One region of the Streptomyces sp. 147326 genome, then DNA from elsewhere that is predicted to be linked to it. Evidence: predicted binding sites of a transcription regulator. Region 1 holds the regulator's gene; the other holds the start of a gene.

Region 1 (15,656 bases):
TTCTGCAAGCGCGAGGACGTCCTGCGGGAGGCCGCCTCCCGGCTGCGCCGCCTCTGACCACCAGGCGTGCTTGCGGGGTGGCCGGGGCCGGTGTGAAGCTGTCGCCCGCACGAGCGCCCGAAGCCCTCACCCCTCGGTGAGCGGACCTCACCGAGAGACGGAAGTCGGGATTCATGGCAACGGGCAGAGCGACCGTGTCCGCGTCGCCCCTGGAGATGCGCGCGGTCCGGGCCGTACGGTCGGCCGCGCCGACCACGGTGATAGCGCTCGGCGTGTTCGCCGCCGTGCGCGGGGCCGGGGTGCTGGTGCTCGCCCTCGGATCCTGGTGGTCCGGACGGGATCCGCTGCGGGTGCTCGGCCGGTCCTGGGACGCGGACTGGTACCTCCGAATAGCGGCCGACGGCTACGGGCGCACCCTGATGTGGCCCGACGCCGTCACCGGCACCGGGCCCGTACAGAGCGACCAGGCATTCTTCCCGCTCTACCCCGCGCTGATACGGGCCGTCTCCGGCATCCTGCCCGGCGGACCCGTCCCCGCCGCGCTCCTCGTCGCCTGGACCGCCGCCGCCGTCGCCGCCGTCGGGATCTACCGGGTCGGGGAGCGGGTCATCGGTCCGCGCGCCGGGCTGCTGCTCGTGGGGCTGTGGGCGGCCCTGCCGCACTCCGTGGTCCTCACCCTCGCCTATACCGAGGCGCTCCTGACCGCCTTCGCCGCCTGGGCGCTCCACGCCCTGCTGCGCGGACGCTGGCTGTGGGCCGCGGGCCTCGCCGTGCTCGCCGGGCTGACCCGGCCCACCGGCCTCGCCGTCGCGGCCGCCGTGTCGGCCATGGCCCTCCACGCGATCCTCGTACGAAGATCCCGGGCGCCCGAGGTGTGGGTGGCCGGGCTGGTGGCGCCGGCGGGCTGGGCGGCGTACGTCCTGGCCGTCGGGGTGAAGGTGCGCGACCCCTTCGGCGGCTACTTCGCCGTGCAGCGCAGCTGGGGCTCCCGCTTCGACTTCGGCGCCGGGGCGCTGCGCTCGGCGGAGCGGGTGCTGACCGGCGGGCACGTGCCCTTCGCGACCACCGTGACGGTGGTCCTGCTGGCCGCGGCCGGGTTGCTGGCGGTGCTGCTGGTCCTGGACCGCACCCCGCTCGCGCTGCTCGCGTACACGGCGGTCCTGCTGGTGATGGCCTACGGCGGGGCCGGCTTCTTCGAGTCCAAGCCGCGCTTCCTGCTGCCGGCCTTCCCGCTGCTCCTGCCGCTGGCCGCCGTCATGGCGCGAGCCCGGCCCCGCACCGCGGTCGTGGTGACCGCGGTGGTGGCCGGGCTCGGTTACGGCTACGGGCTCTACCTGCTCCTGGTGGCCCGGGTGCCGCTCTAGTCAGTTCGTGCCGTCGCCTTCGCCTTCGCCTTCGCCGTCGTTCTCGCCGTCGGTGGAGTCGATGTCCTTCTCCAGGCCGAGCTGCTCGACGAGCCACTTGTCGAACTCGATGGAGGCGCGGACCCAGCTGACCGTGGAGGACACGAAGTGCTCCAGGTTGACGCCGGTGCCGATCAGCATCTGCGCCTCACCGATCAGGCGGACCGAGCCGTCGTCGTGCGTGTGGCTGTAGACCTTCGGCCACAGGGTGCGGCGGTTCCAGTCGTCGATCGACTCGAGAAGCTGGGGCTTCTCGTCGATCTTGTGCGGACGGTCGTAGAAGGTCCGCACCGAGAAAACCTGCTGCTCGTCCTCGCCGCGGAACATGAAGTACGTGCGGAACTCCTCCCACGGCGCCGCGAGGTCACCCTCGTCGTCGACGACGTACTTGAGCTCCATCTGCTCCAGCAGCTGCTTGACCAGATCCTGGTCGGGGACGACGGGGCCCGCCGGTCCTGTGGCCTGCGGATCGGGCTGCTGCCCTCCGAAGTTCGGAATCGAGGCCGGGTCGATGCTCACCGTGTTTTTCCCTTCGTGCGGATACATGCATCCTCCCCCATCCCGCCTACCCCGTGTCCAGCCCCGCAGCGCCGATCCGCTGCGGGCGGACACGGGTCCGCCCGGCCGGGTCAGAGCGCCTTGCCGACCAGCAGGTCCTCGCCCGCCACGTCGACCCGTACGGTGTCGCCGTCGCGGACCTCGCCCGAGAGGATCTCCTTGGCCAGCCGGTCGCCGATCGCCGTCTGGATCAGGCGGCGCAGCGGCCGGGCGCCGTACGCCGGGTCGTTGCCCTTGACCGCCAGCCAGGCCAGGGCCTCGGGCGTGACGTCCAGGGTGAGGCGCCGGTCGGCCAGGCGCTTGGCCAGGCGGCCGATCTGCAGCTCGGCGATGTGCGCGAGCTCGTCGCCGGTCAGGGCGGAGAAGACCACCAGGTCGTCCAGGCGGTTCAGGAACTCCGGCTTGAAGCTCGCCCTGACCACCTCCAGGACCTTCTGCTTCTTGTCCTCCGCCGGGGTGAGCGGATCCATGAGGAACTGGCTGCCCAGGTTCGAGGTCAGGATCAGGATGGTGTTGCGGAAGTCCACGGTCCGGCCCTGGCCGTCCGTGAGGCGGCCGTCGTCCAGGACCTGGAGCAGGATGTCGAAGACCTCGGGGTGGGCCTTCTCCACCTCGTCCAGGAGCACCACGCTGTACGGGCGGCGGCGCACGGCCTCCGTCAGCTGACCGCCCTCCTCGTAGCCGACGTAGCCGGGCGGGGCGCCGACGAGGCGGGCCACGCTGTGCTTCTCGCCGTACTCCGACATGTCGATGCGGATCATGGCCCGCTCGTCGTCGAAGAGGAAGTCGGCGAGGGCCTTGGCCAGCTCCGTCTTGCCCACGCCCGTCGGGCCGAGGAAGAGGAAGGAGCCGGTCGGGCGGTCGGGGTCGGCGATGCCGGCGCGGGTGCGGCGCACGGCGTCCGAGACGGCTCGTACGGCCTCGCCCTGGCCGATCAGGCGGCGGCCCAGCTCGTCCTCCATGCGGAGCAGCTTCTGGGTCTCGCCCTCCAGCAGACGGCCCGCCGGGATGCCCGTCCAGGCGCCGACCACGTCCGCGATGTCGTCCGGGCCCACCTCGTCCTTGACCATCGTCCCCTTGGACGCCTCGGCCTCGGCCTCGGTGGCCTCCGCCAGCTCGCGCTCCAGGGTCGGGATCTCCCCGTAGAGCAGCTTGGAGGCGGTGTCGAAGTCCCCGTCGCGCTGGGCGCGCTCGGCCTGGCCGCGCAGGTCGTCCAGGCGCTCCTTGAGCTCGCCGACCCGGTTGAGGGACTGCTTCTCCTTCTCCCAGCGGGCGGTCAGGCCCCGCAGGTCCTCCTCCTTGTCCGCGAGGTCCTTGCGGATCTTCTCGAGGCGCTCCACCGAGGCCGGGTCGGACTCGTTCTTCAGCGCCAGCTCCTCCATGCGCAGCCGGTCCACGGAGCGCTGGAGCTCGTCGATCTCCAGGGGGGAGGAGTCGATCTCCATGCGCAGCCGGGACGCGGCCTCGTCGACGAGGTCGATGGCCTTGTCGGGGAGGAAGCGGGAGGTGATGTACCGGTCGGAGAGGGTCGCGGCGGCGACGAGGGCGCTGTCGTTGATGACGACCTTGTGGTGGGCCTCGTAGCGGCCCTTGAGCCCGCGCAGGATGGCGATGGTGTCCTCGACGGACGGCTCGGCGACCAGCACCTGCTGGAAGCGCCGCTCCAGCGCCGGGTCCTTCTCGATGCGCTCGCGGTACTCGTCGAGGGTGGTCGCGCCGACCATGCGCAGTTCGCCGCGGGCCAGCATGGGCTTGAGCATGTTGCCCGCGTCCATGGCGGAGTCGCCGCCGGCGCCCGCGCCGACGACCGTGTGCAGCTCGTCGATGAAGGTGATGATCTGCCCGTCGCTGGACTTGATCTCCGCGAGTACGGTCTTCAGGCGCTCCTCGAACTCGCCGCGGTACTTGGCGCCGGCGACCATCGCGCCGAGGTCCAGGGAGACCAGGCGCTTGTTCTTCAGGGACTCGGGGACGTCGCCCTTGACGATGCGCTGGGCCAGGCCCTCGACGACGGCCGTCTTGCCGACGCCGGGCTCGCCGATGAGCACCGGGTTGTTCTTCGTGCGGCGCGAGAGCACCTGCACGACGCGGCGGATCTCGTGGTCGCGGCCGATGACCGGGTCGAGCTTGCCCTCGCGCGCGGCCGCCGTGAAGTCCGTGCCGAACTTCTCCAGGGCCTTGTACTGACCCTCGGGGTCGGGGGTGGTCACCCGCCGTCCTCCTCGTGCGTTCTCGAAGGCGGCCAGCAGCTTCTTCGCGCTCGCGCCCTGGGCGGAAAGGACCTCAGCCGCCGCGCCGCCCTTGGCGGCGATGGCGATGAGCAGGTGTTCGGCGGAGAGGTACTCGTCGCCGAGCCTGCCCGCCTGCGCGTCGGCCTCGGCGAGTACGGCGAGCAGGTCGCGGGTGGGCTGCGGGGGCGCGACCGTGGAGCCGGTGACGCTGGGCAGGGCGGCCAGCAGCCGCTCCGCACCGGCCCGCACCTCGGCCTGGTCGGCCTCGGTGGCGGCCAGCAGGTCGGTGACGTTCTCGTTGTCCTCGCCGGCGAGCAGGGCCAGCAGCAGGTGCGCGGGGGTCAGGTCGGCGTGGCCGTCCGTGACGGCCCTGCTGGTGGCCGCGTTCAGCGCGTCCCGGCTCTTGTTGGTCAGCTCGGCGTCCACTGCTGTCTTCTCCTCTCCCCAAAGGGTAAATCCGACGAATCTGACAGAGACAACCTATGCAAAGTTGAGTCTATTCCACTCAAGGCAAGTGAGGACACCATCGGCCCGTACCCTTCGGCCCATGTCCCATGACGTACTCAACCCGACGCCCGAGTACCTCGCCTTCTGGCGGGAGCGGCACGTCTGCACGCTGACCACCCCGCGCCCCGACGGCACGCCCCACGTGGTGCCGGTGGGCGTGACGTACGACCCGGAGGCCGGGCTGGCACGGGTGATCAGCAACAAGCACAGCAAGAAGGTGCGCAACGTCCTCGCGGCGCAGCCGTCGGCGGAGTCGGCGCAGGGGGTTCCGGCGCAGGGGGTTCCGGCGCAGGCGGAGCCGGCGGGCGGAGCCCGGGTGGCGGTCTGCCAGATGGAAGGGCGCCGCTGGGCCACCCTCGAAGGGCGCGCGGTGATCCGTACGGACGAGACGTCGGTCGCCGACGCCGTGGCGCGCTACGCGCAGCGGTACGGCCGGACGCCGTCGCCCAATCCCGACCGCGTGGTCATCGAGATCACCCTGGACCGGGCCATGGGGCGCGCGTGAGCCGTTGATCCTTCATCTTGTCCGGTTCAGGCACTGGACGCGGGCATCACAACGGCGCCATCGTGGTCAGGTCCACGATGGCGCCGTTGTGTGGGGGTAGCGCCTGAGCGATCTGCAACGACGGGGGAATCGCTTCAGGCACTGCGGGGGGTGGCGGTGGTGATATCGGGTTCGAAGAGCTGGTGGTCGCGCTGATCGAGATTGACGAAGACCATTCCGTAGCGCACCTCGCAGCGGACGGGCTGCGGCGCGCCGCGCGGGCGGCGCAGGCACCGGTAGGCACGTACGTCCTCGTCCTCCTCGCGCACGACGACGATCGGTTGGCCGAACAGAGTGACCATCAACGAATCGCCAGCGTGGGGGATGGCCGTGGCGAGATCGATGAACTGCCACCCCGAGCGGTAGGCGGATGCCATCTCGCGGCGGAAACCGCGATCGTCGGGGGTCACGCGGACACCGTCACAGGAACCTCGGTCCAGCCTGTATCGCCACCCTCTCCACCCAGCCGGCCGCTGGTCCAGCCGGTGTCGGCGTACTTACCCACGGGAGCCGTGGTCCAGCCGGTGTCGAACTCCGTGCTCGTCAGGCTGGTGCCCTGACCGCCCCTAGCGCTCCCCGCGTCACTTTCGACGGCGCTGACTGCCCCAAAAACCGCAACGGCGGAGAAACCTATGGCAAGCACCGAGCGAAGCATTCTCTTGAACATGGTCGGCTTCGTCCTCACTTGATGGAATCCTCTCCCCCGCGTGTCAGACGATGGCTCATTCAGGCACGTCAATGCCACAGGGACGATGCATCATGTTCTTGCATGTTCAGGACCCTGGGGGGTGGAGATTTGACGCGAAACGAGACAATGGCGACACATCCCCACCCCGTCACGTCCATGTGCGCCGAGGGAACGCGGCTCTACGCGACCGCGCTGAGTACCGGCCGGATCGCCCGGGGCGAGATCCAGAACGCCCCCTGCCTGCTTGAATTCGCTCTTCTGCAGCCCGACCCGGATGACGCGAACCAACTGCGTCCGGTTCCCCCGTCCGTCGCTTTGGCTCAACGGCTCCATCCGATTGAACGTGAGATCCAGGACCGCCGGCGCAGCGCTGTAGATCTCACCGACACTTTCGAGCCTTTCCTGGCCATCAGCGCGCAGAGCCCGGCCAACACCCATGCCATCACCGTGCTGGAGGGCTTCGAGCGGATCAACGCCGCCCTCAACCTCGCGACGGCCGAATGCCACACCGAGGTGCTGACGGTACAGCCGGGCGGGGCCCGGCCCTCCGAGGCCCTCACGCAGGCCCTGGAACGCGACCAGCCGCTGATCGACCGCGGGGTCAGCATACGGACCCTCTACCAGCACACCGCACGGCACAGCCAGGGCACGCTCGCCTACGTGGACCGCATCTCCACGGGCAAGGTGGAGATCCGCACGCTGGAAGAGCTGATAGAGCGCCTCATCATCTTCGACCGCACGGTCGCCTTCATCCCGGTGAGCGACGACCGCCGGGTCGCACTGGAACTGCGCCACCCCGGCCTCGTCGACTACCTCATCAAGGTGTTCGAGCAGTTGTGGCACCGCGCCGTGCCCCTCCAGGAGGAAGTGACCTACCGGAGGACCCCCGGCGGGATCTCCGGCGTGCAGCGGACCATCGCGCAGCTCCTCATCGAGGGCCACGTCGACGAGGCCATCGCCCGCCGCCTCGGCATGAACGTCCGCACCTGCCGGGCCCACATCGCCAAGCTCGCCACGACCCTCGGCAGCGGCAGCCGCGCCCAGCTCGGCTACCTCATCGCCCAGTCGGGCATCCTGGGCCGGCCCACCGCCCCGGACCGGGACTGCGACGGGGACCTGGACCAGGACCCCGACGAGGACCGGGAAGGCCTCTAGAAAGCCGTCAGGCCCCGCCCTGGAGGGGCGGAGCCTGAACGTGCGCAAGAGGGACCGCGGTCAGTCCATCGGCCGCTTGGGGCTGGGTCGCCAGACGACCAGGGCACTGCCCGGCTGCGGGGGCTGGTACTTGACCAGGTCGCGCCGGTACGAGGCGTGCACCTGGGCCTCGCGGGCCTGCAGCGTGGCGGCCGCACCGTCCACCGCCGCGGCGAGCTCGGCCACGCGCTGCTGGAGCGCGGCGACCTGGTTCTCCAGTTCGATGATCCGCTTGATGCCCGCCAGGTTGATGCCCTCGTCCTGGGACAGCGCCTGCACCGTGCGGAGCAGTTCGATGTCGCGGGCCGAGTAGCGCCGGCCGCGGCCGGCCGTACGGTCCGGGGAGACCAGGCCGAGACGGTCGTACTGGCGCAGGGTCTGCGGGTGCAGACCCGAGAGCTGGGCGGCCACCGAGATCACGTAGACCGGGGTCTCGTCGGTGAGTTGGTAGCCCCCGCCCAAGCGGGAGGACTGTCGTCGGCGGCCGTCCATGCTCATGCTCCCTTCGCGGACTCGAACAGCGCGGAGCGCGGGTCCTCGGACTCCGTCGCCTCGCGGTACATCTCCAGCGCCTCACGGGCCTTGTCCGACAGCTCGGTCGGGACCGCGACCTCCACCGTCACCAGCAGGTCGCCGCGGGTGCCGTCCTTGCGGACCGCCCCCTTGCCGCGGGCCCGCATGGTCCGTCCGTTGGGGGTGCCCGGCGGCAGCTTCAGCGTCACCGAGGGGCCGTTCAAGGTCGGGACCTTGACGTCGGCACCCAGCGCCGCCTCCGCGAACGTCACCGGCACGGTCACCGTCAGATTGTCGTCCTTGCGGCCGAACACCGGGTGCGAATCGACGTGCACGACCACGTAGAGGTCACCGGCGGGACCGCCGCGCTCGCCCGGCGCGCCCTTGCCGCGCAGCCGGATCCGCTGGCCGTTGGAGACGCCCGCGGGGATCCGGACCTGCATGGTGCGCGAGGAACGGGCCCGGCCGCTGCCCTTGCAGACGTCGCAGGGGGTCTCCGCGATCAGGCCGCGGCCCTTGCAGTCCGCGCAGGGGTCGGTCAGCGAGAAGCCACCGCCGCTGCCCCGCGAGACCTGGCCGGTGCCGACGCAGGTCGGGCACACGCGGGGCGTGCCGTTCTTGTCGCCGGTGCCCGAACAGGCCTTGCAGGGTGCCTGGGAGGACATCCGGAGCGGGACCGTGGCCCCGTCCACCGCCTCCGTGAAGGAGAGGGTGACCTCCGACTCGATGTCCTGGCCGCGGCGCGGCTGGGTACGGGTGCCCGCACCCGGGCCGGTGCCGCGGTTGAAGAGGCCGCCGAAGACGTCGCCCAGGCCGCCGCCGAAGCCGCCGGCCTGACCGCCGCCCTGCTGGGTGCCGCCGAAGAGGTCGCCCAGGTCGAAGTTGAACGAGCCGCCGCCCCCGCCCGGACCGGGGCGGAAGCCACCGTTGCCGAACAGGGCGCGCGCCTCGTCGTACTCCTTGCGCTTCTTCGGGTCGCCGAGGATGTCGTTCGCCTCGGAGATCTCCTTGAAGCGCGCCTCGGCCGAGGCGTCGCCCTTGTTGGCGTCCGGGTGGAACTCGCGCGCGAGCTTCCGGTACGCCTTCTTGATCTCGGCCTCGGTGGCGTCCTTCGGGACACCGAGGACCTTGTAGTAGTCCTTCTCGACGAAGTCCTTCGTGCTCATCCCCGGTGTCCCTCCTCTCGTACCTCTACGTGTGGTGCATCAGCCCTCGTCGGGGGCATCCGCGTCCAAGCCCTCCGGCGCTTCGCCCTCCGCGACCGCTGCGTCGGAACCGGAGGACTTGGGGGCCGCGCCCGGCTGGGGCTCGGCCACCGCGACCCGTGCGGGACGGATCGTACGCTCGCCGATCCGGTACCCCGGCTGCAGGATCGCCACGCAGGTGTCCTCGGTGACATCCGGCGCGTACGAGTGCATCAGGGCCTCGTGGATCGTCGGGTCGAAGGGCTCGCCCTCCTTGCCGAACTGCTGCAGCCCCATCTTGGCGGCCACCGTCTCCAGCGATTCGGCCACCGACTTGAAGCCGCCGACCAGCTCGCCATGCTCCCGCGCCCGGCCGATGTCGTCCAGGGTCGGGAGGAGCTCCGTCAGGAGGGACGCGACCGCGATCTCCTTGACGGTGATCCGGTCCCGCTCCACCCGGCGGCGGTAGTTCTGGTACTCCGCCTGCAGCCGCTGGAGGTCCGCGGTGCGCTCGGAGAGCGCCGTACGGGCCTGGTCCAGCTGCGCCAGCAGCGCTGCATCCTGTGCTGCGTCCCCGGCCGGGGCCGCCGCCTCCTCCTTGGCGGAGTCGGCGGCCTTCGGCTCGTCGGGCGTGCCGTCGACGGGGACTTCGGGCTTCTCGTCAAAACCCGGGGTCTCCTCCGACATCAGGCAGCGCCACCCTTCGGCTTCTCGTCGTCGACGATCTCGGCGTCCACGACGTCGTCGTCGGCCTTGGCCTGCTGGGCACCCTCGGCACCGGCGGCGCCCTGAGCGGCCTGGGCGTCGGCGTAGATGGCCTGGCCGAGCTTCTGGCTGACCGCGGCGAGCTTCTCGGTCGCGGTGCGGATCTCGGCCGTGTCCTCGCCCTTGAGGGTCTCCTTCAGCTCGGAGACGGCGGCCTCGACCTCGGTCTTGACGTCGGCCGGGACCTTGTCCTCGTTGTCCTTGACGAACTTCTCCGTCTGGTAGACGAGCTGCTCGCCCTGGTTGCGGGACTCGGCCGCCTCCTTGCGACGGAGGTCCTCGTCCGCGTACTGCTCCGCCTCCTGGCGCATGCGGTCGACCTCGTCCTTGCCGAGCGAAGAGCCGCCGGTGACGGTCATCTTCTGCTCCTTGCCCGTGCCGAGGTCCTTGGCCGTGACGTGCATGATGCCGTTCGCGTCGATGTCGAAGGAGACCTCGATCTGCGGGACGCCACGCGGGGCCGGCGGCAGGCCGGTCAGCTCGAACATGCCGAGCTTCTTGTTGTACGCCGCGATCTCGCGCTCGCCCTGGTAGACCTGGATCTGCACGGACGGCTGGTTGTCCTCGGCCGTCGTGAAGATCTCGGACCGCTTGGTCGGGATCGTGGTGTTGCGCTCGATGAGCTTGGTCATGATGCCGCCCTTGGTCTCGATGCCGAGGGACAGCGGGGTCACGTCGAGGAGCAGGACGTCCTTGACCTCACCCTTGAGCACACCGGCCTGGAGGGTGGCGCCGATGGCGACGACCTCGTCCGGGTTGACGCCCTTGTTGGCGTCCTGACCGCCGGTGAGCTCCTTGACGAGCTCGGCGACGGCCGGCATGCGGGTGGAGCCGCCGACCAGGACCACGTGGTCGATCTCGGACAGCGCGATGCCGGCGTCCTTGATGACGTTGTGGAACGGGGTCTTGCAGCGGTCGAGCAGGTCCGCGGTCAGCTGCTGGAACTGGGCGCGCGTGAGCTTCTCGTCCAGGTGCAGCGGGCCCTCGGCGGAAGCCGTGATGTAGGGCAGGTTGATCGTGGTCTCCGTGGAGGAGGACAGCTCGATCTTCGCCTTCTCGGCGGCCTCGCGCAGACGCTGGAGCGCCATCTTGTCCTTGGACAGGTCGACGCCGTGGCCGTTGGCGAACTGCTTCACCAGGTAGTCGACGACGCGCTGGTCCCAGTCGTCGCCACCGAGGTGGTTGTCACCGTTGGTGGCCTTGACCTCGACGACGCCGTCGCCGATCTCCAGGAGCGACACGTCGAAGGTGCCGCCACCGAGGTCGAAGACGAGAATGGTCTGGTCGTCCTTGTCGAGACCGTAGGCCAGGGCGGCGGCGGTCGGCTCGTTGACGATGCGCAGGACGTTCAGACCCGCGATCTCACCGGCCTCCTTCGTCGCCTGACGCTCGGAGTCGTTGAAGTAGGCCGGGACGGTGATGACCGCGTCCGTGACCTTCTCGCCCAGGTACGCCTCGGCGTCGCGCTTCAGCTTCTGCAGGATGAAGGCGCTCATCTGCTGCGGGTTGAAGTCCTTGCCATCCAGGTTGATCTTCCAGTCAGTGCCCATGTGGCGCTTGACGGAGCGGATGGTCCGGTCCACGTTCGTGACCGCCTGGCGCTTGGCCACCTCGCCGACGAGGACCTCGCCGTTCTTGGCGAAGGCGACGACGGACGGCGTGGTCCTGGCGCCCTCGGCGTTGGTGATGACGGTGGGCTCGCCGCCTTCCAGAACGCTGACGACGGAGTTAGTGGTGCCCAGGTCGATGCCGACCGCACGTGCCATTTCAATTCCTCCAGCTGACTTGAGTGGAACAGACTCAACCATGCCGTATCGCTGCGCTGGCGTCAACAGAGCTGAGTCGGGTCGGCTCAACCTTTAGCTGCCGCTTACGCGCAACCCTGCCGGAGGGGGCTGAGGAATGGCGGAGCCGGGGCCGAACGGGTCACCGTGGCCGCGCGCCACCGCAAGACCGCCGGAGGCATGCGGCAACGTGCTGGCGTGCCGCTCACACTCACCGCCCCCCGGCTACGGGTCCGCGTACCCACGGCCCCGCCGGCGAAAAGGGTGGTCGACCTCGTCGGAGCGGCGATCCTGCTGACCCTGCTCGCACCGGCCCTGGCCCCGGCAGCCGCGCTGCTGTGCGCGACCCAGGGCGGCCGCCCCTTCGTGCGGGAGCCCGCCGCCGGCCTGGCCGGGAGGCCGTTCCGCACGTGGCGGCTCCGCACCGACGGCACGGGCCGGCTCGGCACGGCCCTGGACCGCTGCGCCCTCGACGGGCTCCCCCAGCTGATCAACGTGCTCCGCGGTGAGATGTCGCTGGTCGGGCCGCGCCCGGAAGCCCGTACGGACCGCCCCGACCGGCTGTTCGTGCGCCCCGGAATGACCGGATTGTGGCAAGTGAGCGCGCGCTCGGACCTCCCCTGGGAGGAGATGGTTCTGCTGGACCGGCATTATGTGGAGAACCACTGGCTCGGGATGGACCTCGCGATCCTTGCGCAGACCCCGCGGGCGGCCTACAGACAAAGGCTCGCCTGAGCGACACAGATCACCGCACGCTCGGCTACATTGCGGCGTCGGGAATGGGTAACCTCAAGCCTTGACTTCATAAGTTACCGCTTAGTAAGTGCCGCCCGAGGAGCCTTCCCATGCAACTCGCCGCGATCATCGTGTCGCTGGTCCTGACCGTGGTCGGCGTCGCGCTGCTCGCCCGAGCCGTGGCGCAGATCTACCGTTTCGTGAAGCTCGGCCAGGCCGTGCCGGCCGGCAGCCGCACGGACGACCCAAAGGCCCGAACCCTCACCCTCGTCCGGGAGTTCCTCGGGCACAGCCGGATGAACCGCTGGGGCATCGTCGGCTTCGCGCACTGGTTCGTCGCGATCGGCTTCCTGACGCTGCCGCCCACCCTCGCGCAGGCGTACGGCCAGCTGTTCCAGGCCGACTGGACGCTGCCGATCGTCGGCGGCTTCCTGCCGTTCGAGCTCTACATCGAGTTCATCGGCTTGATGACGGTCGTCGGCATCGTCATCCTGATGGCGATCCGACTGCTCAGCCTGCCCTCGCGGGCCGGCCGCAAGTCGCGCTTCACCGGCTCGAAGGCCTGGCAGGCGTACTTCGTCGAATACATCATCCTCACCATCGGCCTCGCGATCCTGTGCCTGCGCGGCCTCGAGGGCGCGATCCACCACGTGGACTCGTACGAGCCGGCGTACTTCGTCTCGTACCCGCTGGTCCTGGCCTTCAAGGGGCTCTCTGCGAGCGCGCTGCAGAACGCCATCTACTTCACCGCGATGATCAAGATCGGCACCTCGCTGATCTGGATGATCGTCGTCTCGCTCAACACCAACATGGGTGTCGCCTGGCACCGCTTCCTCGGCTTCCCGAACATCTGGTTCAAGCGGAACGCGGACGGCGCGGTCGCGCTCGGCGCGCTCCAGCCGATGACCAGCGGCGGCAAGGTCATCGACTTCGAGGACCCGGGCGAGGACGACGTCTTCGGCGTCTCCCAGGTCGAGCAGTTCTCCTGGAAGGGCATCCTCGACTTCTCCACGTGTACGGAGTGCGGTCGCTGCCAGTCGCAGTGCCCGGCCTGGAACACGGGCAAGCCGCTCTCCCCGAAGCTCCTCATCATGTCGCTGCGCGACCACGCGCACGCCAAGGCCCCGTACCTGCTCGCCGGCGGCGGCAAGGACATGGAGGGCAACGAGAAGGCCACGGCCGAGCAGCTGAAGGACGTCCCGGCCGCGGCCATCGCGGAGGCCGAGCGCCCGCTGATCGGCACCGTCGAGGAGAACGGCGTCATCGACCCGGACGTGCTGTGGTCCTGCACGACCTGCGGTGCGTGCGTGGAGCAGTGCCCGGTCGACATCGAGCACATCGACCACATCGTCGACATGCGCCGCTACCAGGTGATGATCGAGAGCGCGTTCCCGTCCGAGGCGGGCACGATGCTCAAGAACCTGGAGAAGAAGGGCAACCCCTGGGGCCTGGCGAAGAAGCAGCGCGTCGAGTGGACCAAGGAGGTGGACTTCGAGGTCCCGATCATCGGCAAGGACGCGGAGGACCTCTCCGAGTTCGACTACCTCTACTGGGTCGGCTGCGCCGGCGCGCTGGAGGACCGGGCCAAGAAGACCACGAAGGCCTTCGCGGAGCTGCTGAACATCGCGGGCGTCAAGTTCGCGATCATGGGCGGCGACGAGAAGTGCACCGGTGACTCGCCGCGCCGCCTGGGCAACGAGCCGCTGTTCCAGCAGCTGGGCCAGGAGAACGTCGCCATGCTGAACATGGCGTTCGGCGAGGACGACGACGACCCGGAGACGAAGAAGCCGAAGTCGGCGAAGCGGATCGTCTCGACCTGCCCGCACTGCTTCAACACCATCGCGAACGAGTACCCGCAGCTGGGCGGCGAGTACGAGGTCATCCACCACACGCAGCTGCTGCAGCACCTGATCGACGAGGGCCGGCTGACGCCGGTCACGCCGGTGGACGGCCTGATCACGTACCACGACCCCTGCTACCTGGGCCGGCACAACAAGATCTACACGCCGCCGCGCGAGATCATGTCGGCCGTGCCGGGGCTGCGCCAGCAGGAGATGCACCGCCACAAGGAGCGGGGCTTCTGCTGTGGCGCCGGTGGCGCGCGGATGTGGATGGAGGAGCGGATCGGCAAGCGCATCAACAATGAGCGTGTCGACGAGGCCCTGTCCCTGAACCCCGACATCGTCTCCACCGCCTGCCCGTTCTGCCTCGTCATGCTGACCGACTCGGTCAACGGCAAGAAGAACGACGGCAAGGCGAAGGAGTCCGTGCAGGTCGTCGACGTGGCGCAGCTGCTGCTGGAGTCGGTCAAGACGCCCGGCCCCACGGAGGCGGAGCTCGCGGCCGCGGCGGCGGAGGCGGAAGCCGAGGCGGCTGCCGCGGCGGAGGCCGAGGCGGAGGCCGAGGCCGCTGCCGCCGCGAAGGCGGAGGCCGAGGCGAAGGCCAAGGCTGAGGCCGAGGCGAAGGCTGCTGCGGAGGCGAAGGCTGCTGCGGAGGCGAAGGCCAAGGCTGAGGCCGAGGCAGAGGAGAAGGCCGAGCCGGAGGCCGAGGCCGAGGCCGAGCCGGAGGGTGCGGCGGAAGCCGAGGCCGAGCCGGAGGCCGAGGCCAAGGCCGGGGCGGAGCCCGTTGCGGAGCCCGAGGCAGAGGCAGCCGCGGAGGCCAAGCCCGAGGACGCCAAGTAGCGCCGGCCCGCACCAGCGGAACGAAACGCTGAACGGAACGGCCGGTCCCCACTCCAGGGGCCGGCCGTTCCGGCGTTCAGGAAGCGGAGCGGCGGGGCTCAGCCCTCGCCCCCCGTACGGCGGCGCCTCAGCAGGGCGAAGCCGAGCCCGGCCGCGCCCGCAGAGGCCATGCTGCCGCCCGCGGCGACCAGCACCGGCGCCGCGCCCTCCGACGGGGCGACCCCCTCCGCACCGGCCTTCACGCCGCCCTTCGGAACGACCTTGACGTCCCGCTTCACGTCCTTCTTCACCGGGTCGACCGTGTACTTCTCGATCAGCCGGCCGCTGAAGTCGTACACCCAGCTGTTCCCGCCGCCCTTGCCGTCGATGACGACGAACTTCACGCGCTTGCCGTCCTGGACGAGCTTGTACGTCCAGCCGTCGTTCTGCGTGCTCGGACGCTTCAGGTCGATCGTGCCCAGGGCATGGCCGTTCGGCACGGAGATCTCGACGCGCTTGCCGTTCGCGCCGTCGACCAGCTTCGCGATCCGCCCGTCGGGCAGGGTGACGCGCACCGAGCTCTCCTTCCTGACCTCCGGCTTCACGTCCTTCTTCACGTCCTGCTCGACGTCCGGCTTCGGCTTCGGGTTCGGCTTCGGCGCGCCCTCGATCCACGAGGTCACGGTGCCGTTCGGCTGGAGCACGACGTGCAGGCCGTTGTTCTGCCCGTACGCCGCGGCCCCGCCCTTGCTGACCAGCGTGTCCAGCTTGGTCGGGCCGGCGAAGACGTCCGCCTCGAAGTGGTTGTCGCCGATCTTGTAGACCTTGGCGACGGAGCCGTCCGCCAGCTTCACGGTGGTGACGTACGCCCGGACGCCCGGCTTCGGCTT
Region 2 (15,656 bases), 1.1 Mb from region 1:
ACCCAGCATCAGGCCCGCCACCGCTCGTAAGGCGCGCACACCCACCTCCGCAATCACTCGGGTCCAACCCCGAGTATGGAGTCCGCACACCCGTTCCGACAGCTCACGGAGGCCGACATCAGCCGGATCGCCCCCTGGCGACTGCTGCCGCCGCTGCTCGCCGTGGTCCTCGGCCTCTGGGGCCTGGAGCGGAACGGCAGCATGTGGCGCGACGAGTCCGTCACCTGGCAGGTGGCCCACCGGCCGCTCGGCGGGATCTGGGAGCTGCTGGGCGGCGTCGACGCCGTCCACGGCCTGTACTACCTGCTCATGCACGGGGTCTTCCAGCTGTGGGACGGCGGCCTGTGGGCGCTGCGCCTGCCCTCCGTCGCCGCCACCGCGCTCGCGGCCGCCGGGGTGGCCGCCGTCGCCCACCGGCTGGCGGGGGAGCGGGCCGCGCTGATCGCCGGCTGCGTGTACGCCGTCCTCCCGCCCGTGCAGATGTACGCCCAGGAGGGGCGCTCGTACGCCCTGGTCGCGGCCGCCGTGGTGTGGGCGACGTACCTGATGCTGCGCGAGCGGTGGGCGGCGTACACCGTGGTGCTGCTGCTCGGCTGCTGGCTGCACGAGTTCGCCGTACTGGCCCTGCTCGCCCACGCCTTCACCGCGTGGCGCTCGCGCGGCTGGCGGTGGAGCGCCGCGGCCGTGGCCGTCCTCCTGCTGCCGCTGGCCGTGGTGAGCGCCCGGCAGGCCGAGCAGCAGCTCGGCTGGCTCGGCCGACCGGGCTGGCAGGACTGGGCGGCGTACGGGGTGGTGGGCGGCGCGGCCCTGCTGCTCGCGCGGGGGGCACCGAAGGACCTCGTACGGGTGGCGCTTCCCCTCACCCTGCTGCCGCCCGGACTGCTGATGGTGATCTCCCTGCTGCACCCCTGGTACGTCGACCGGTACGTGCTCTACGCGCTGGCCGGACCCGCCCTGCTGGCCGGTGCCCGGCTGGCGGCGGCCCGCGGCTGGTGGCCGTGGGTGCTGGCCGGGGCGCTGCTCGTGCCGTTCGGCATCTGGTCGGTGTGGCTCCGTACGCCGGAGAGCCGCAAGGACGACGTCCTCGCGGTGGCCGCCGCGGTCCGGGAGCGGGCCCGGCCGGGGGACGCGGTGGTGTTCATGCCCTCGCGCCGGCGCGAGTGGCTGCTCTCCTCGCCCGGGACCCACGCGGAACTGCGCGACATCGCCCTGGACCGGACCCCGGCCGCTTCGCACAGCCTCCAGGGCACCGAGCTGTCCCCGGACCGGATCCGCTCGGCCCTGCTCGCCTCACCGAGGGTGATCGCCCTGCTGGACCCGTCCGGTCAGCCACTGGACCCGTACCCGCGGGAGGCGGCCAAGCGGGAGACCCTGGCCGCCCGGTTCGAACTGTGCTCGATGACCACCGTCCGCGGAGCCCGCATCGCGGTGTACGCCCACCGGGGCGCTTGCCGCTGACCTGCCGGGGGTGCGCCGCCGGTGTCAGTCCGCCCGGGCGCTCGCCGCTGCCCCGGCTGGCGCCCCGAGCCGTGCCAGCGTGCCAGGGGGCTCGCCGCTGACCCGGCCCGGCGGGGGCCCTGGTCCGCGCGCCGCCGGCACGGGGCCTGCCGCCGCCCCGCCCGGCCGGTGCCCCGAGCGGCGGAGGAGGATGGGGCGACCCGCGTCGCCCAGCCGGAGGTGCCGAATGCCCACGCCCCAGAACGCCGCGCCACAGGAGCCCGCTCCGGGAGCGGAGGGTGAACCGGCGGCGGGACCGCTCGCCGGAGCGCTGCCGGGGCCGGAGGCCGGACGGATGCCGGGGGCGCTCGCCGGAGCGCTGCCCGGGGCGGAGGCCGGACGGATGCCGGGGGTGGGGTCTGGAGCGCTGGCCGGGGCGGAGGCTGGACGGAGGCCCGGGCCAAAGGCCGGACCGCTGCCCGGGGCGCTCGTCGGGGTGGGCTGGCTGGGCGGGCGGCTCGGGGCGGCCGGGCTGGTGGTCCTCGATGCTTCCGTCGGTGCCCACCGGGGTGCGGAGCGCCGGATCCCGGGGGCTCGTCCCTTCGACCTCGACGGGGCCCTGTCCGACCACGAGGCCCCCGCCCCGCACACCATGCCCGGGGCCCGGGCGTTCGCCGAGGCCATGAGGGCGCTCGGGGTCTCCGACTCGGACACCGTCGTCGTCTACGACGGCGCCGGGATCTACTCCAGCGCCCGCGCCTGGTGGATGCTGCGCGCCATGGGCTTCGACCGGGTCGCCGTCCTCGACGGGGGACTGCCCGCCTGGACCGCCGCCGGCCTGCCCGTCGAGGACTCCGGCCCGGCCTACGACGGCCCGCGCGGCTCCTTCACCGCGCGCCCCCGTCCCGGGCTGCTGGTCGGCGGCGAGGCCGTCGCCGCGGCCCTGGCCGATCCGGCCGCGGCCGTCGTCGACGCCCGCACCCGCGGGCGCTTCGCCGGTACCGCCCCCGAGCCCCGCCCGGGCCTGCGCGGCGGGCACATGCCGGGCGCGGTCAACCTGCCGTTCGGCGAGCTCCAGGACCCCGACGGCCTGATGCGCCCGGCCGGGGAGCTCCGCGCGGCCTTCACGGAGGTCGTGGGCGGGCGCGAACGCCTCTACTTCAGCTGCGGCTCCGGGGTGACCGCCTGCGTACTGGCCCTCGGCGCCGACCTCGCCGGATACGAGGAGCTGGCCGTGTACGACGGCTCCTGGAGCGAGTGGGGCGTGCCGTCGCCGCTGCGCCCGGTCGCGACCGGCCCGTAGGCGCACGGGAGGACGCCGCGCGCAGCCGGCCGGGCGGGGGTTAACCCCACCCGGGGTCCGGGTACCGGCCCCATCGGCCGGGCGGCGGCGCCGCGCGAGGATCGGTCCATGACTTCTCACGCCACGTCACACCGCTTCGTCCGCACCGCGGTTGCCGTCCTCGGGGCCGGATTCCTGCTGGCCGGCTGCTCCTTCTCGGACGGACCGAAGAAGACGGCGACCGCCGACGCCACGGTCACCGAGGCGGTCGCTGCGGTCGAGGTGACGGATGCCCGGGCGGGTTCGATCGAGGTCACCCCGGGGACGGGTCCCGGCGTCACGGTCCGCCGCACCGTCCACTACCGCGGCGACACGGCCCCCACCCCCGGCCAGCAGGTCAGCGCGGGCGTGCTCACCTTCTCCAGCGGCTGCCCCGGCAGCTGTTACATCGACTACCGCCTGCAGGTCCCGGCCTCGGCCAGGGTCAAGCTGGAGAGCAGCAGCGGCCGCATCACCGTCACGGGCGTGGCGGCCGCCGAGGTGGAGGCCGACTCCGGCGAGGTCCGGGCCGAGCGCATCGCGGGCCCGCTGAAGATCCGTACCTCCTCGGGCGACATCACCGCGGCGGGCCTGTCCGGCCCGAGCGCGGACGTGCACTCGGACTCGGGCGACGCCCGCATGGACTTCACCGCGGCCCCGTCCTCGGTGCTGGCCGAGACCACCTCGGGCGACGTCACGCTGAAGGTCCCCACGGCTCCCTACCGGGTCGACGTCTCCACCACCTCCGGCGGCCGCGACATCACCCTGCCCGCAGACCCCTCGGCCCCCTCCCGCCTCTCGGCGAAGACCACCTCGGGCGACGTCCGGGTCTCCGCACGGAGTTAGCGCGGACCGTGGCCCCGAGGGCGTACGTCAGGAGCCGCCGCCGCTGACACCAGGTGCGACGAAGCGCCGGTGCAGGGGGTAGAACTTCGGCTCGGGGTCGCTCTCCACGCCCAGTTCGCCCTTGAGCACGGGGGCGATCCTGGCCTCGATGAACCGGTTGAAGTGGTCCTCCGACTCCCAGATGTCCATCACGTTGAGGCCGCCGCGGACGAACCAGGCGGCGTGCAGCACGCACCCGTCCGGTGTGTCCTCTTCCCAGCGCACCTTCTTGCGCACCGCGTCGTACACGTCGGGTGTGATCTCGGGCCAGGAAAAGGTCATCACGACTGCCATGGAGTTTCCTCTCGACCGCCTGGACGCGCCGCGGCCCGGACGGCACGCGTATCGCACAGCGACGCTAAGCCGCCGGCACGGCCCGTGCACTCCAGGGCGTCCATCAGTGAAGGGGCGGCGCCGATGGCCACGTGGAGGCGTTCGCCCCGGGCGAACGGCGGTTGGGGAACATCGGGGGGCGCACATGCATTGAGTCGGCATAGCTCAACTTCACTGCCGGAGGGAAGATCATGGCTTCGACGTCCGTCTCACTCACCCTGCCCGTGCTGCCGCTCGACGACGAGGTCGTGCTGCCCGGAATGGTCGTTCCGCTGGACCTGTCCGACGCCGAGGTGCGCGGGGCCGTCGAGGCGGCCCAGGCCGCGGCGGGCAGCGGGAAGCCGCGGGTGCTGCTCGTGCCGCGGATCGACGGGAAGTACGCCGGGACGGGTGTGCTCGGGACGGTCGAGCAGGTGGGGCGGCTCTCCGACGGGGACCCCGGGGCGCTCATCCGCGGCCGCGGCCGGGTCCGCATCGGCGCCGGCACCACCGGACCCGGGGCCGCGCTCTGGGTCGAGGGCGAGACCGTGGACGAGCACGTGCCGGACCCGCTGCCGGGATCCGTGGCCGAGCTCGTCAAGGAGTACAAGGCGCTCGCCACCAGCTGGCTCAAGAAGCGCGGTGCCTGGCAGGTCGTGGACCGGGTCCAGCAGATCGAGGGGGTGTCCGCGCTGGCTGACAACTCCGGGTACTCGCCGTTCCTGACGGTCGACCAGAAGGTCGAACTGCTGGAGACCGCCGACCCCGTCGCCCGCCTCAAGCTCGCGATCAAGGCGCTCAGCGACCACCTCGCCGAGCAGGACGTGGCCGAGTCCATCGCCAAGGACGTGCAGGACGGCGTCGACAAGCAGCAGCGGGAGTTCCTGCTCCGGCGGCAGCTGGAGGCCGTACGCAAGGAACTGCGCGAGCTGAACGGGGAGAAGGACGGCGAGGAGTCCGACGACTACCGGGCCCGCGTCGAGGCCGCCGACCTCCCCGAGAAGGTGCGGGAGGCCGCCCTCAAGGAGGTCGAGAAGCTGGAGCGGGCCAGCGACCAGAGCCCGGAGGGGTCCTGGATCCGCACCTGGCTGGACACCGTGCTGGAACTGCCCTGGAACGAGCGCACCGAGGACCAGTACGACATCCAGGGGGCCCGGGCGGTGCTGGACGCCGAGCACGCCGGCCTGAGCGACGTGAAGGACCGCATCACCGAGTACCTCGCCGTCAGGAAGCGGCGCAGCGAACGCGGCATGGGCGTCATCGGCGGCCGCCGCGGCGGGGCCGTGCTCGCGCTCGTCGGGCCGCCCGGCGTCGGCAAGACCTCCCTCGGGGAGTCGGTCGCCCACGCCATGGGCCGCAAGTTCGTGCGCGTCGCCCTCGGCGGCGTCCGCGACGAGGCCGAGATCCGCGGCCACCGCCGGACCTACGTCGGCGCCCTGCCCGGCCGGATCGTCCGGGCCGTCAAGGAAGCCGGGTCGATGAACCCGGTGGTGCTGCTCGACGAGATCGACAAGGTGGGCTCCGACTACCGCGGCGACCCGGCGGCCGCCCTCCTGGAGGTCCTGGACCCGGCGCAGAACCACACCTTCCGGGACCACTACCTGGAGGTGGAGCTCGACCTGAGCGACGTCGTGTTCCTGGCCACCGCCAATGTCCTGGAGGCCATCCCGGAGGCGCTGGCCGACCGGATGGAGCTCGTCCGCCTCGACGGCTACACCGAGGACGAGAAGGTCGTCATCGCCCGCGACCACCTGCTCCCGCGCCAGCTGGAGCGCGCCGGCCTCGGCGACGACGAGGTGGTCCTGGAGGAGGACGCCCTGCGCAGGCTGGCCGGGGAGTACACCCGGGAGGCGGGCGTCCGCACCCTGGAGCGGTCCCTCGCCCGCCTGCTGCGCAAGGTCGCCTCCCAGCACGAGCTGGGCCAGCGCGAGCTGCCCTTCAGCATCGGCGCCGACGACCTGCGCGGGCTGATCGGACGCCCGCACCACGTGCCCGAGTCCGCCCAGGACCCGGCCGAGCGGCGCACCGCGGTCCCCGGCGTGGCCACCGGCCTCGCGGTGACCGGCGCGGGCGGCGACGTGCTGTTCGTGGAGGCCTCGCTGGCCGATCCGGAGACGGGCGCGGCCGGCCTGACCCTCACCGGCCAGCTCGGCGACGTCATGAAGGAGTCGGCGCAGATCGCGCTGAGCTTCCTGCGCTCGCACGGCGCGGAACTGGAGCTCCCGGTCGCCGACCTGAAGGACCGCGGCGTGCACATCCACTTCCCGGCGGGCGCCGTGCCCAAGGACGGCCCGAGCGCCGGCATCACGATGACGACCGCGCTCGCCTCGCTGCTCTCCGGACGGCAGGTGCGCACCGACGTGGCCATGACCGGCGAGGTCTCGCTGACCGGGCGGGTCCTGCCGATCGGCGGGGTGAAGCAGAAGCTGCTGGCCGCGCACCGGGCCGGGCTGACCACCGTGATCATCCCGAAGCGGAACGAGGCCGACCTGGACGACGTCCCGGCGGAGGTGCTGGAGGGGCTCGAGGTGCACCCGGTGACGGACGTGCGCCAGGTGCTGGAGCTCGCCCTGGCCCAGGCGGAGGTGGAGGTCGCCGCCGCGGCGTGACGGAGGGCGCACGGCCCGCCAAGTCGCCCGCCGAGTGACCCTTTCACGCTCCGCGCGCGCCCCGTACGCGCCCTGTGCGTGCCGACCCCGCTCCCTCCGCACGGCCCGGCTCCCCGCTCCGGCGGGGTCCCGGGCCGTCGGCGCGAGCCCTGCGAAATACTGGCCCCTCACCCAGCGAGGTGCCACACACCATCGAAGGAGCGGGACGTGCACGGGAGCGAAGACCAGGAGTTCCTTGCCCTGGAGCGGGAGCTGTCCGTCTTCCTCCGGCGTGCCCGCGCCTCCTCCGGCGAGATGGCCCGCGAGCTCCACCCCGAGCTGGAGCCCGCCGCGTACGGGCTCCTCGTACGCCTGGAGGCGGCCGGCCGGCAGCGGGCCACCGAGCTCGCCGCCTACTTCGGGGTCGGCAAGGCCACCATGAGCCGGCAGCTGCGGGCCCTGGAGGTCCTGGGCCTGGTGGCCCGCGAGCCGGACCCCGCCGACGGCCGGGCCTTCCTGGTCGGCCTCACCGAGGAGGGCCGCGAGCGGTTCCTGCGGGTACGGGGCGCCCGGCGCGAGCAGTACATGCGCAAGCTCGCCGACTGGGACCGCGGCGAGGTGGCGGAACTGGCCCGGCTGCTGAACCAGCTGAACGCGGGCGCCGAGTAGGGGCACCCGCCCGGCCCGCGCCCAGGTCCTAGAGCTCGGCGTAGACCGCCGACGCGTCGTCGTGCCGCTTGTACCGGGCCGGCGGCCGGGCCGGGTCGCACTCGATGGCGCGGACCCGGCCGATCAGGCCCTCCGCGCCCTCCTTCCGCAGCACCGCCAGGCACTCGGCCCAGTCGCCCTCCCCGAACGTGTCCGTCCACCGGCTCGCCCCGTCCGTGAGTGCGGCCACCGCCCGCACCTCCCCGCGCGGGGTGCGCCCGGTCACCGCCCGGGCCGCCACCGCCGGGTCCGCGGCCGCAGTGAAGAAGCCGCCCTCCGCGTTCCGCAGCGCGTCCGTCGCCGCCACCGAGCGCAGCACCTCCCGCGGCACCCGGTCCAGCCGGTCGTCGAGCACCGCCGTCACCTCGCCCCCGGGCGCCTGGAGGAGCAGTACGGAGTCCGAGAGCACGAGGTGCTCCACGTGGGCCTCGTCCCAGCGGACCATGACGACCGTCGCCTGCGGCGTGCGGACGTGAGAAAGGTCACAGGTGTCGCGGTGGGCCTCGGCCGTGGCGCGGACGGACTCGGCCAGAATCCGGTCCAGCGTCATGTCCCGCCGCGATCCGGACAGTTCGGTCAATCGGCCGCCGAGCCGGGCCGCGAACCACGGAACTCCGTGCACGCAGCCGTCCTCGCCGCTCGGCGGGGTGACCCCGTCCAGGGCGACCAGGACACCGCCGCCCGAGGCGGGGATCGCGGCCGACACCCAGTCCTCATTGGGGCGTTCTTCACTGCCGGGGGCCGAGGCGAGGTCGATGCGCATGCCGCCATTCTGCCGGGCGGGGACCGCGCCGCACGCGCAGGTCCGTACCAAAGCGGGAGGAGGCGGGCGGGCCCGTGCGCGGACCCTCCGGGCACGGACCGGGAGGGCCCGGGCAGGGCGCCGGCGCGCGGGCGGACATGTGGGCGGGCATCCTGCCAAAGCCCGCATCGATCTTTCAACCACCTGTCCACGGAGGCGCTCTGGAGCAGGGTGCCCGAGTTGGTTGCCAACTCATCCGTGATGTTCACTCGTTCGAGTGGCCGGGTGGGCGATGTGCGGCTCTCTCCCCAACACGCTGCAAAGGTCTGAGGCGGTACGAGGGGGCAGGGGGCGTTTACTTGTTGACCGGCCGTTACCTCGGCCACACGAGTAGACGAGCACAAGCACACGTACAGGATTGCGAGCACCGGTGCAGAAGAAGCGGTCTCGGAAGAACGGCACCGCCGCCGACGGCCCGGCCCCCGCAGGACGCCGCGTCCGCGTGCGCCGCAGGCTGGTCGTCGGCGTCGCCGTCGCCGGCCTCACCGTCCTCGCGGCAGGCACACCCGCCGTCGTCACCGCCGCGAGGGAGCTGAACGACTCCCAGCGGCTGGTCACCCTCGCGGAACAGACCGGGCAGATCCTCACCGTCGCGCACGTCCTCGCCGACGAGCGCGACGCCGTGGTCGAGTACGCCGCCAAGGGCCGCCCCGGCGCCGCCAGGGGCGCCCTCCAGGAACGCATCCTGCGCACCGACCGGCAGATCGCCGAGGCCGCCACCGAGGTCGACGAGCCCCTCGCGATGGCCCTCGCCCGCGTCGCGACCGTCCGTACCGAGGCCATCGACGGCAAGGGCACCGCCCTCGCCGCCCACCAGGCCTACACCGGCGTCATCGCGGAACTCCTCGCGCCGGGCGACCGGCTCGCCGAGCTGACCCCGCCGCGCGCCGAGGCCGCCCTCACCACCACCCGCCCGCTCGCCCCGCTGGGCCAGGCCGTGGAACAGGCCTCGGCCACCCGCGGACTGCTGCTCGCCGGGCTGGCCGTCCCCCGCGGCGAGCAGCCTCCGGGCTCGGCCGTGGCCGACGAACTCACCACCGCCGCCCAGCGTTCGCGCGTACGGGAACTGGCCGCTCTGGACGACTTCGCGCGGGCCGCGCGGCCCGACGTGCGCCAGACCCTCACCGCCACCGTCACCGGCCCCGAGGTCAAGACGGCCGACGACTTCCTCAAGCGGCTCACCGACCGGCCCACCCTGGCCCCGGCCGACCGCAAGACCGACGGGGCCGCCGTCGGCAGCGCGCTCACCGCCCGCATCGACCGGATGCGGACCGTCGAGGCCACGCTCGCGGGCCAGCGGGCCTCCGCCCTGGCCTCCCTGCGCGACGACGACGTGACCCGGCTCGAAACCCTGGTCGCCCTGCTCGGCGTGCTGTTCCTGATCGCCGTCGGCGTCTCGACCGCCGTCGCCCGCTCGCTGACCCGGCCGCTGTCGGTCCTGCGGCGCGGCGCGGCGCGGCTGGCGACGCCGGAGGGCTCGGTGGAACCGGTGCGGTTCACCGGCCGCAACGACGAGTTCGCCGAGGTCGTGCGCCACCTGAACGCGGTGCGCGACCAGACGGTCTCCCTGCACACCCGGATCGCCGGGCTCGACGCCGACCGCCGCCGGATCATCGGCCGCAACGAGGCGCTGACCGCCGGCCGGGACGTGCTGGAGGAGGAGCTGACGAAGCTGCGGGCGGGGCTGGAGGAGCACCGCCGCGTCATGTCGACGACCTCCGTCTCGCTGTCGCTGCGGACCCTGGGCCTGGTCGAGCGCCAGCTCGCGGTCATCGAGGAGCTGGAGTCCAAGGAGCAGGACCCGGACCGGCTCGCGACCCTGTTCAAGCTCGACCACCTGGCGACCGTGATGCGCCGCCACAACGAGAATCTGCTGGTCCTGGCCGGGCAGGAGCACGGCCACGGGCAGGTGCTGCCGGTGCCGCTGGTCGACGTGATGCGGGCCGCCGTCAGCGAGATCGAGCGCTACGAGCGCGTCGACCTCGCGGCGCTGCCCTCGTACACCCAGGTCGCCGGGCACGCGGCCGACGACCTCTCGCACGTGCTGGCCGAGCTGCTGGAGAACGCGACCACGTTCTCGCCGCCGGACGTCAAGGTGAAGGTGTCCGGCTGGACGCTGGACTCCGGTGACGTGGTGCTGTCCGTCGTGGACGAGGGCATCGGTGTCACCGAGGACCGGCTGGAATCGCTGAACTCCCGGCTGTCCACGCCCGAGGCGTACGACGAGGAGCCCGAGGCCGAACACGGCCTGGGCCTCGGCCTGTACGTGGCCGGGCGGCTCGCGGCGCGGCACGGGGTCACCGCGGAACTGCGCGCCGGGCGGCACGGCGGGACCGAGGCCCTGGTGGTCGTCCCGGCGGCGCTGCTGCCCGCCACCCCGCCGGTCTCCCCGGTCCACACCCTGGCCACACCGGGCGCGCCCGCGCTGCACCTGCCGGGCGTGATCGCCGAGGCCAACGAGAACACCCTCCCGCCCCGCCGCCGAGGCACCCACGCCGCCCCGGACCCCACGGACGCCGCGGAGCCCGAGCTCCCGGCTGACGCCGCCACTTCTGCCACGGAGCCCGCGGAGTCCGCGCTCCCGGCTACCCCCGCCGCGGCTCCGGCCGACACGGAGGCGGAGCCCGCCTTCCGCGTGCCCACCACCACGGTGGCCCCGGTGACCCTGGCCGAGGCCCTCGCGGGCCCCGCCACCCCGGCCGAGCCGAACGTTGACGCACCGGCCGACGCGGAGGCCCCCCTCCCGGCTGCCGCCGAGGCGGGCCTGCCCCCCGCCGAGCAGATCTTCACGGCCGCGCCCCCGGCAGCGGACGCGTCCGCACAGCAGACCTTCCCGGCCGAACCCCCGGCAGGGGACGCGCCCGCGGAGCAGGCCTCCCCGGCCGAGCCCCCCGCAGGGGACCCGGCAGGGGACGTGCCCGCAGAGCAGGTTTTCCCGGCCGAGCCCCCCGCAGGGGACCCGGCAGGGGACGCGCCCGCGGAGCAGGTTTTCCCGGCCGAGCCCCCGGCAGGGGCTCCGGCAGGGGACCTGGCCGGGCAGGACTTCACCGCCGAGCCCCCGGCAGGGGCTCCGGCAGGGGACGTGCCCGCGGAGCAGGTTTTCCCGGCCGAGCCCCCGGCAGGGGCTCCGGCAGGGGACCTGGCCGGGCAGGACTTCACCGCCGAGCCCCCGGCAGGGGACCCGCACAGGCATGCCCCCGCCGAAGGCAACTGGCTTCCCCGTCAGGGTAGCCACCCCGCCGACACCGCCGACGCCGTCACCGACAAGGGCCTGCCGAAGCGGACCCCGCGCACCGTGACCGCCGGGCGCGCGGACGACGTACGGCCGCCCGAGCCACCGCGCCGGATCGACGCCGACGAACTCCGGCGCCGGCTCGGCGGTTTCTACCAGGGAGCCCAGGACGGGCGACGCGTCGTCGCCGCCGAGCTCGCCCAGGACCACGCGCAGGACCAGGGGCAGGGACACAGCAAGACCGACCGGGGGGACACCGCACAGGAGGCACGCACATGACCGCGCCCAGTACGTACGGACTGAGCACCCAGGCCCGCAACCTGCAATGGCTGCTGACCGACCTGGTCGAGGAGGTGCCCGGCGTCAACTCGGTCGCCGTCGTCTCCTCGGACGGGCTGCTGCTCCTGTCCTCCGACCCGGCGACGGGCGGCGCGGGCGAGCCACAGACCAAGGCCAGGCCGAAGGGCCCGCGCGGGGCGTCCGCCGACCTCGCGACCATCGTGTCCGGCCTCGGCAGCCTCACCACCGGCGCCGCCGCCCTCATGGACACCGGCTCGGTCAAGCAGACGATGGTCGCGATGGAGCACGGCTCCGTCTTCGTCATGGCCATCAGCGACGGCTCACTGCTGGGCGTGCACGCCACCCCCGACTGCGACATGAGCGTCGTCGCCTACCACATGGCCCTGTTCGTCGGCCGTGCCGGCCACGTCCTGACCCCCGAAGTCCGCAGCGAGCTGCGCCAGTCGATGGAGAACACCCCGTGAGGAGTACGGCCTCCGACCGGCTGCCGATACGCGGCGCCGACCGCCGCCCCGCCCGCGTCCGCCCGTACTCCCTCACGGGCGGCCGCACCCGGTTCACGCAGGTCCTGAACGTCGAGACCTTCGTCGCCTCCCTGGACACCAAGGTGTCGCAGCCGCAGAAGCCCGACCGCATGCCCGAGATGCCCGCCATCGTCGAGGTCTGCCGCCGCATGCGCACGATCGCCGAGATAGCCGCGCTGCTGAAGCTGCCGCTCGGTGTGGTCCGCGTGCTCGTCAGCGACCTCGCCGACCAGGGCCGGATCCGGGTCTACGGGACCGGCCACGGTACGGGCCGACCCGAACGCGCGCTGCTGGAAAGGGTGCTCAGTGGTCTTCGCCGTCTCTGATCAGCCGGTGTCGCCGGCCGTGGACGACGAGCCCGTCCAGCCCTGGCAGTACGACCGCTCCCGCGCGCCCGTCGCCGTCAAGGTGCTCGTCGCGGGCGGCTTCGGCGTCGGCAAGACCACCTTCGTCTCCTCCGTCTCCGAGATCACCCCGCTGCGCACCGAGGCGGTGATGACCCAGGCCAGCGTCCCGACCGACGACCTGTCCGGCACCCCGGACAAGAACACCACCACCGTCGCCATGGACTTCGGCCGCGTCACCCTCGACGACGACCTCGTGCTCTACGTGTACGGGACCCCGGGCCAGGAGCGGTTCTGGTTCATGTGGGACGACCTGGTGCGCGGGGCCATCGGCGGGCTCGTGCTGGCCGACACCCGCCGGCTGCGCGACTGCTTCCCGGCCCTCGACTACTTCGAGAGCTGCGGGCTCCCGTACGCCGTCGCCGTCAACCACTTCGACGGCTCGCAGTCGTACGAGCCGGAGGACGTGCGCGAGGCGCTCAGCGTCCCGGCCCACGTGCCCGTCGTGATCATGGACGCGAGGCGCCGGCACACCGTGATCGAGTCCCTGCTGGCCCTGGTGGGCCACGCCCTCGACACCACTCCCGAATAGACCCGCGGCCCAGAGGGGCCGGTAGGCCGTACCCCCGTACCCCCGTACTCCCGAATCGAGAACGTGAGATGCGCAAGATACTCGTCGTGGGAGCCGGCCAGTCCGGTCTCCAGCTCGCCCTCGGCCTCCAGTCGAAGGGGTACGAGGTCACCCTCATGTCCAACCGGACGGCGGACGAGATCCGCACCGGCCGGGTCATGTCGACGCAGTGCATGTTCGACACGGCGCTCCAGCACGAGCGCGACCTCCAGATCAACTTCTGGGAGCAGCAGGCCCCGAAGATCGAGGGCCTCGGCGTCTCCGTCGCCGCCCCCGACGCCAGCCGCGCCGTCGACTGGCTGGGCCGCCTCAAGGGGTACGCGCAGTCCGTCGACCAGCGCGTGAAGATGGCCGGCTGGCTGGACACCTTCGCGCAGCGCGGCGGGCAGCTGGTCATCCACGGCGCGTCCGTCGCCGACCTCGACTACTTCTCCCGCACGTACGACCTGGTGCTGGTCGCCGCCGGCAAGGGCGAGCTGGTGTCGATGTTCGGACGGGACGCGGCGCGGTCCCCCTACGACGCCCCGCAGCGCGCGCTGGCCGTCTCGTACGTGCACGGGCTCGGGCCGCGCGCCGAGCACCCGGACACGGAGGCCGTGCGCTGCAACCTGGTCCCGGGCGTGGGCGAGCTGTTCGTGATGCCGACCCTGACCACCTCGGGCCGGGCGGACATCCTGTTCTGGGAGGGCCTCCCGGGCGGCCCGCTGGACGTCTTCAACGGGATCAAGGACCCGTCGGAGCACTTGGCGCTCACGCTGGAGCTGATGGAGAAGTTCACGCCGTGGGAGTACGCCCGGGCGACGAAGGTGGAGCTGACGGACGCGGGCGGGACGCTCGCCGGGCGTTACGCGCCGGTGGTCCGCAACCCGATCGGCCGGCTGCCCGGCGGCGGGCTGGTGCTGGGCGTCGCGGACGTGGTCGTCGCCAACGACCCGATCACCGGACAGGGCTCGAACTCCGCCGCCAAGTGCGCGGCCTCGTACCTCTCCTCGATCCTGATGCACGGGGACAACCCGTTCGACGAGGCGTGGATGAAGGCGACCTTCGACAAGTACTGGTTCACCACGGGCAAGCCGGTGACCCAGTGGACCAACGCCATGCTGGGCGTCCCGCCGGAGCACGTGCTCAACCTGATCGGCGCGGCCGGGCAGCTGCAGCCGGTGGCGGATCGTTTCGCCAACGGCTTCGACAACCCGGCCGACTTCGACGCGTACTTCTACGACCCCGAGGACGCGGCGGACTACGTGGCCGAGGTCGCCTCGTCGGTCGCCGCAACCTCGGAGGGTGCGTCCTCCGACGAGTAACCGGTGTCCTCGTCCCCCGCCCTGCCCGCCGTGCCCGTCGCGTCCGCCCCGGGCAGCGGCGGGGGAGTGAACTCCGCGAGCGGCGTGCCGCCCGGGTCCGGGCGTACGGCGCCGAGGAGCGGATTCGCGGCGAGGGGCGAGACCTTCACCTTGGCCCCCGGCCGCGGCGCCTGGATCACCTTGCCCTCGCCCACGTACAGGGCCACGTGCGTGGCCTTGGGGAAGTAGACGACCAGGTCCCCGGGGCGGAGCTGGTCCAGCGGCACCTTCGGCAGCTGCGCCCACTGCTCCTGGCTGGTCCGGGGGATGGTGCGCCCGGCGTGCGCCCAGGCCTGCGAGGTGAGCCCGGAGCAGTCGAAGGACCCCGGGCCCTCGGCGCCCCAGACGTACGGTTTGCCGATCTGGGCCGCCGCGTAGGTGAGGGCGGCGCCGCCGGCCGCGGTGGGGGTGCCGGTACGGGCGGGGAGCCGGCCCGAGTCCAGCAGGTCGCGCTGCGCGGCCGCGGTGTTCTTGTCCTCCTGCGCGCCGAGCCGGGTCAGCTGCTCGGGGGTCAGCGAGGCGAGCACCCGCTCGACCTCCTTGAGCTGCGCCGCGACCTCGTCCTTGTGGAGCTTCTGCCGCGCCGCCAGGGTCTGCCGGGTGTCCAGGGCCTTGCGGGCCCGGACGGCGAGCTCGTCGGCCTTCTTCTCGCCGCGCGTGAGCCGGCCGAGTACGCCGGCCCGCCGCGCGCCCTCGCGGGCGGTGAGCCGACGCTGCTCCAGGGCCGCCTGGGGGGTGCCGGCGAGCAGCATCCGGGCGTAGGGGGAGAGGCCCCGGGTGCCCTGGTACTGCTCCCGGGCCAGCCGCCCGACGAGGGCCCTCTCGGAGTCGAGGGCGGTACGGGCCCGGCCGAGGTCGGCGGTGCGCTGCCGCTCCTCCTCCTGGCCGGCCTTGAGGGCAACCTCGGTGGCGTTGTACGCCTCGGTGGCCTCCTCGGCCTTCTGGTAGAGCCCCTGCAGACGGGTGAGCAGGACCCCGACGGACTCCGCCTCGGGGCGGGCGGGCTCGGCCCCGGCACGCGGGACCGGTCCGGCGACGAGGAGCACCGCGGCGATGCAGGCGGCGCGAAGCGGCCGATGTGACATGGGATCACCTCCGAGGCGGCCGATGCTGCCACGCCCGGTATGACAAATCGCCCAACGGTGTCGGCCGGTCGCGGGGCGCCACCCGGTTGGGGGAGGCCCGGGGCGGTCCGGGGTGGTCCGCGCCGGTCTCCGGCGGGCCGGTCT

What was found. The regulator HspR, encoded in region 1, represses chaperone genes until heat shock. The targets are predictions, from matches to a motif close to TTGAGNNNNNNNNNCTCAA.
Region 2: the regulator HspR is predicted to act here: its motif matches at 4,127-4,145, upstream of lon (endopeptidase La).

Annotation. Positions count from the first base shown of each region.
Region 1 is NZ_CP134201.1:4,209,948-4,225,603, forward strand. It holds gene RIU97_RS18880 (pyridoxal phosphate-dependent aminotransferase) at 1-57, shown strand, start outside; gene RIU97_RS18885 (hypothetical protein) at 174-1,364, shown strand; gene RIU97_RS18890 (YbjN domain-containing protein) at 1,365-1,922, opposite strand; gene clpB (ATP-dependent chaperone ClpB) at 2,033-4,618, opposite strand; gene RIU97_RS18900 (pyridoxamine 5'-phosphate oxidase family protein) at 4,740-5,204, shown strand; gene RIU97_RS18905 ((2Fe-2S)-binding protein) at 5,339-5,620, opposite strand; gene RIU97_RS18910 (hypothetical protein) at 5,650-5,910, opposite strand; gene RIU97_RS18915 (helix-turn-helix transcriptional regulator) at 6,013-7,086, shown strand; gene RIU97_RS18920 (heat shock protein transcriptional repressor HspR) at 7,147-7,617, opposite strand; gene dnaJ (molecular chaperone DnaJ) at 7,620-8,804, opposite strand; gene grpE (nucleotide exchange factor GrpE) at 8,844-9,509, opposite strand; gene dnaK (molecular chaperone DnaK) at 9,509-11,353, opposite strand; gene RIU97_RS18940 (sugar transferase) at 11,570-12,106, shown strand; gene RIU97_RS18945 ((Fe-S)-binding protein) at 12,217-14,787, shown strand; gene RIU97_RS18950 (hypothetical protein) at 14,886-15,656, opposite strand, start outside.
Region 2 is NZ_CP134201.1:3,122,048-3,137,703, reverse strand. It holds gene RIU97_RS13630 (hypothetical protein) at 1-39, opposite strand, end outside; gene RIU97_RS13625 (hypothetical protein) at 76-1,458, shown strand; gene RIU97_RS13620 (sulfurtransferase) at 1,841-2,740, shown strand; gene RIU97_RS13615 (DUF4097 family beta strand repeat-containing protein) at 2,849-3,604, shown strand; gene RIU97_RS13610 (hypothetical protein) at 3,632-3,937, opposite strand; gene lon (endopeptidase La) at 4,168-6,564, shown strand; gene RIU97_RS13600 (MarR family winged helix-turn-helix transcriptional regulator) at 6,772-7,212, shown strand; gene RIU97_RS13595 (hypothetical protein) at 7,241-8,014, opposite strand; gene RIU97_RS13590 (nitrate- and nitrite sensing domain-containing protein) at 8,424-11,564, shown strand; gene RIU97_RS13585 (roadblock/LC7 domain-containing protein) at 11,561-12,049, shown strand; gene RIU97_RS13580 (DUF742 domain-containing protein) at 12,046-12,435, shown strand; gene RIU97_RS13575 (GTP-binding protein) at 12,416-13,045, shown strand; gene RIU97_RS13570 (styrene monooxygenase/indole monooxygenase family protein) at 13,114-14,388, shown strand; gene RIU97_RS13565 (NlpC/P60 family protein) at 14,325-15,512, opposite strand.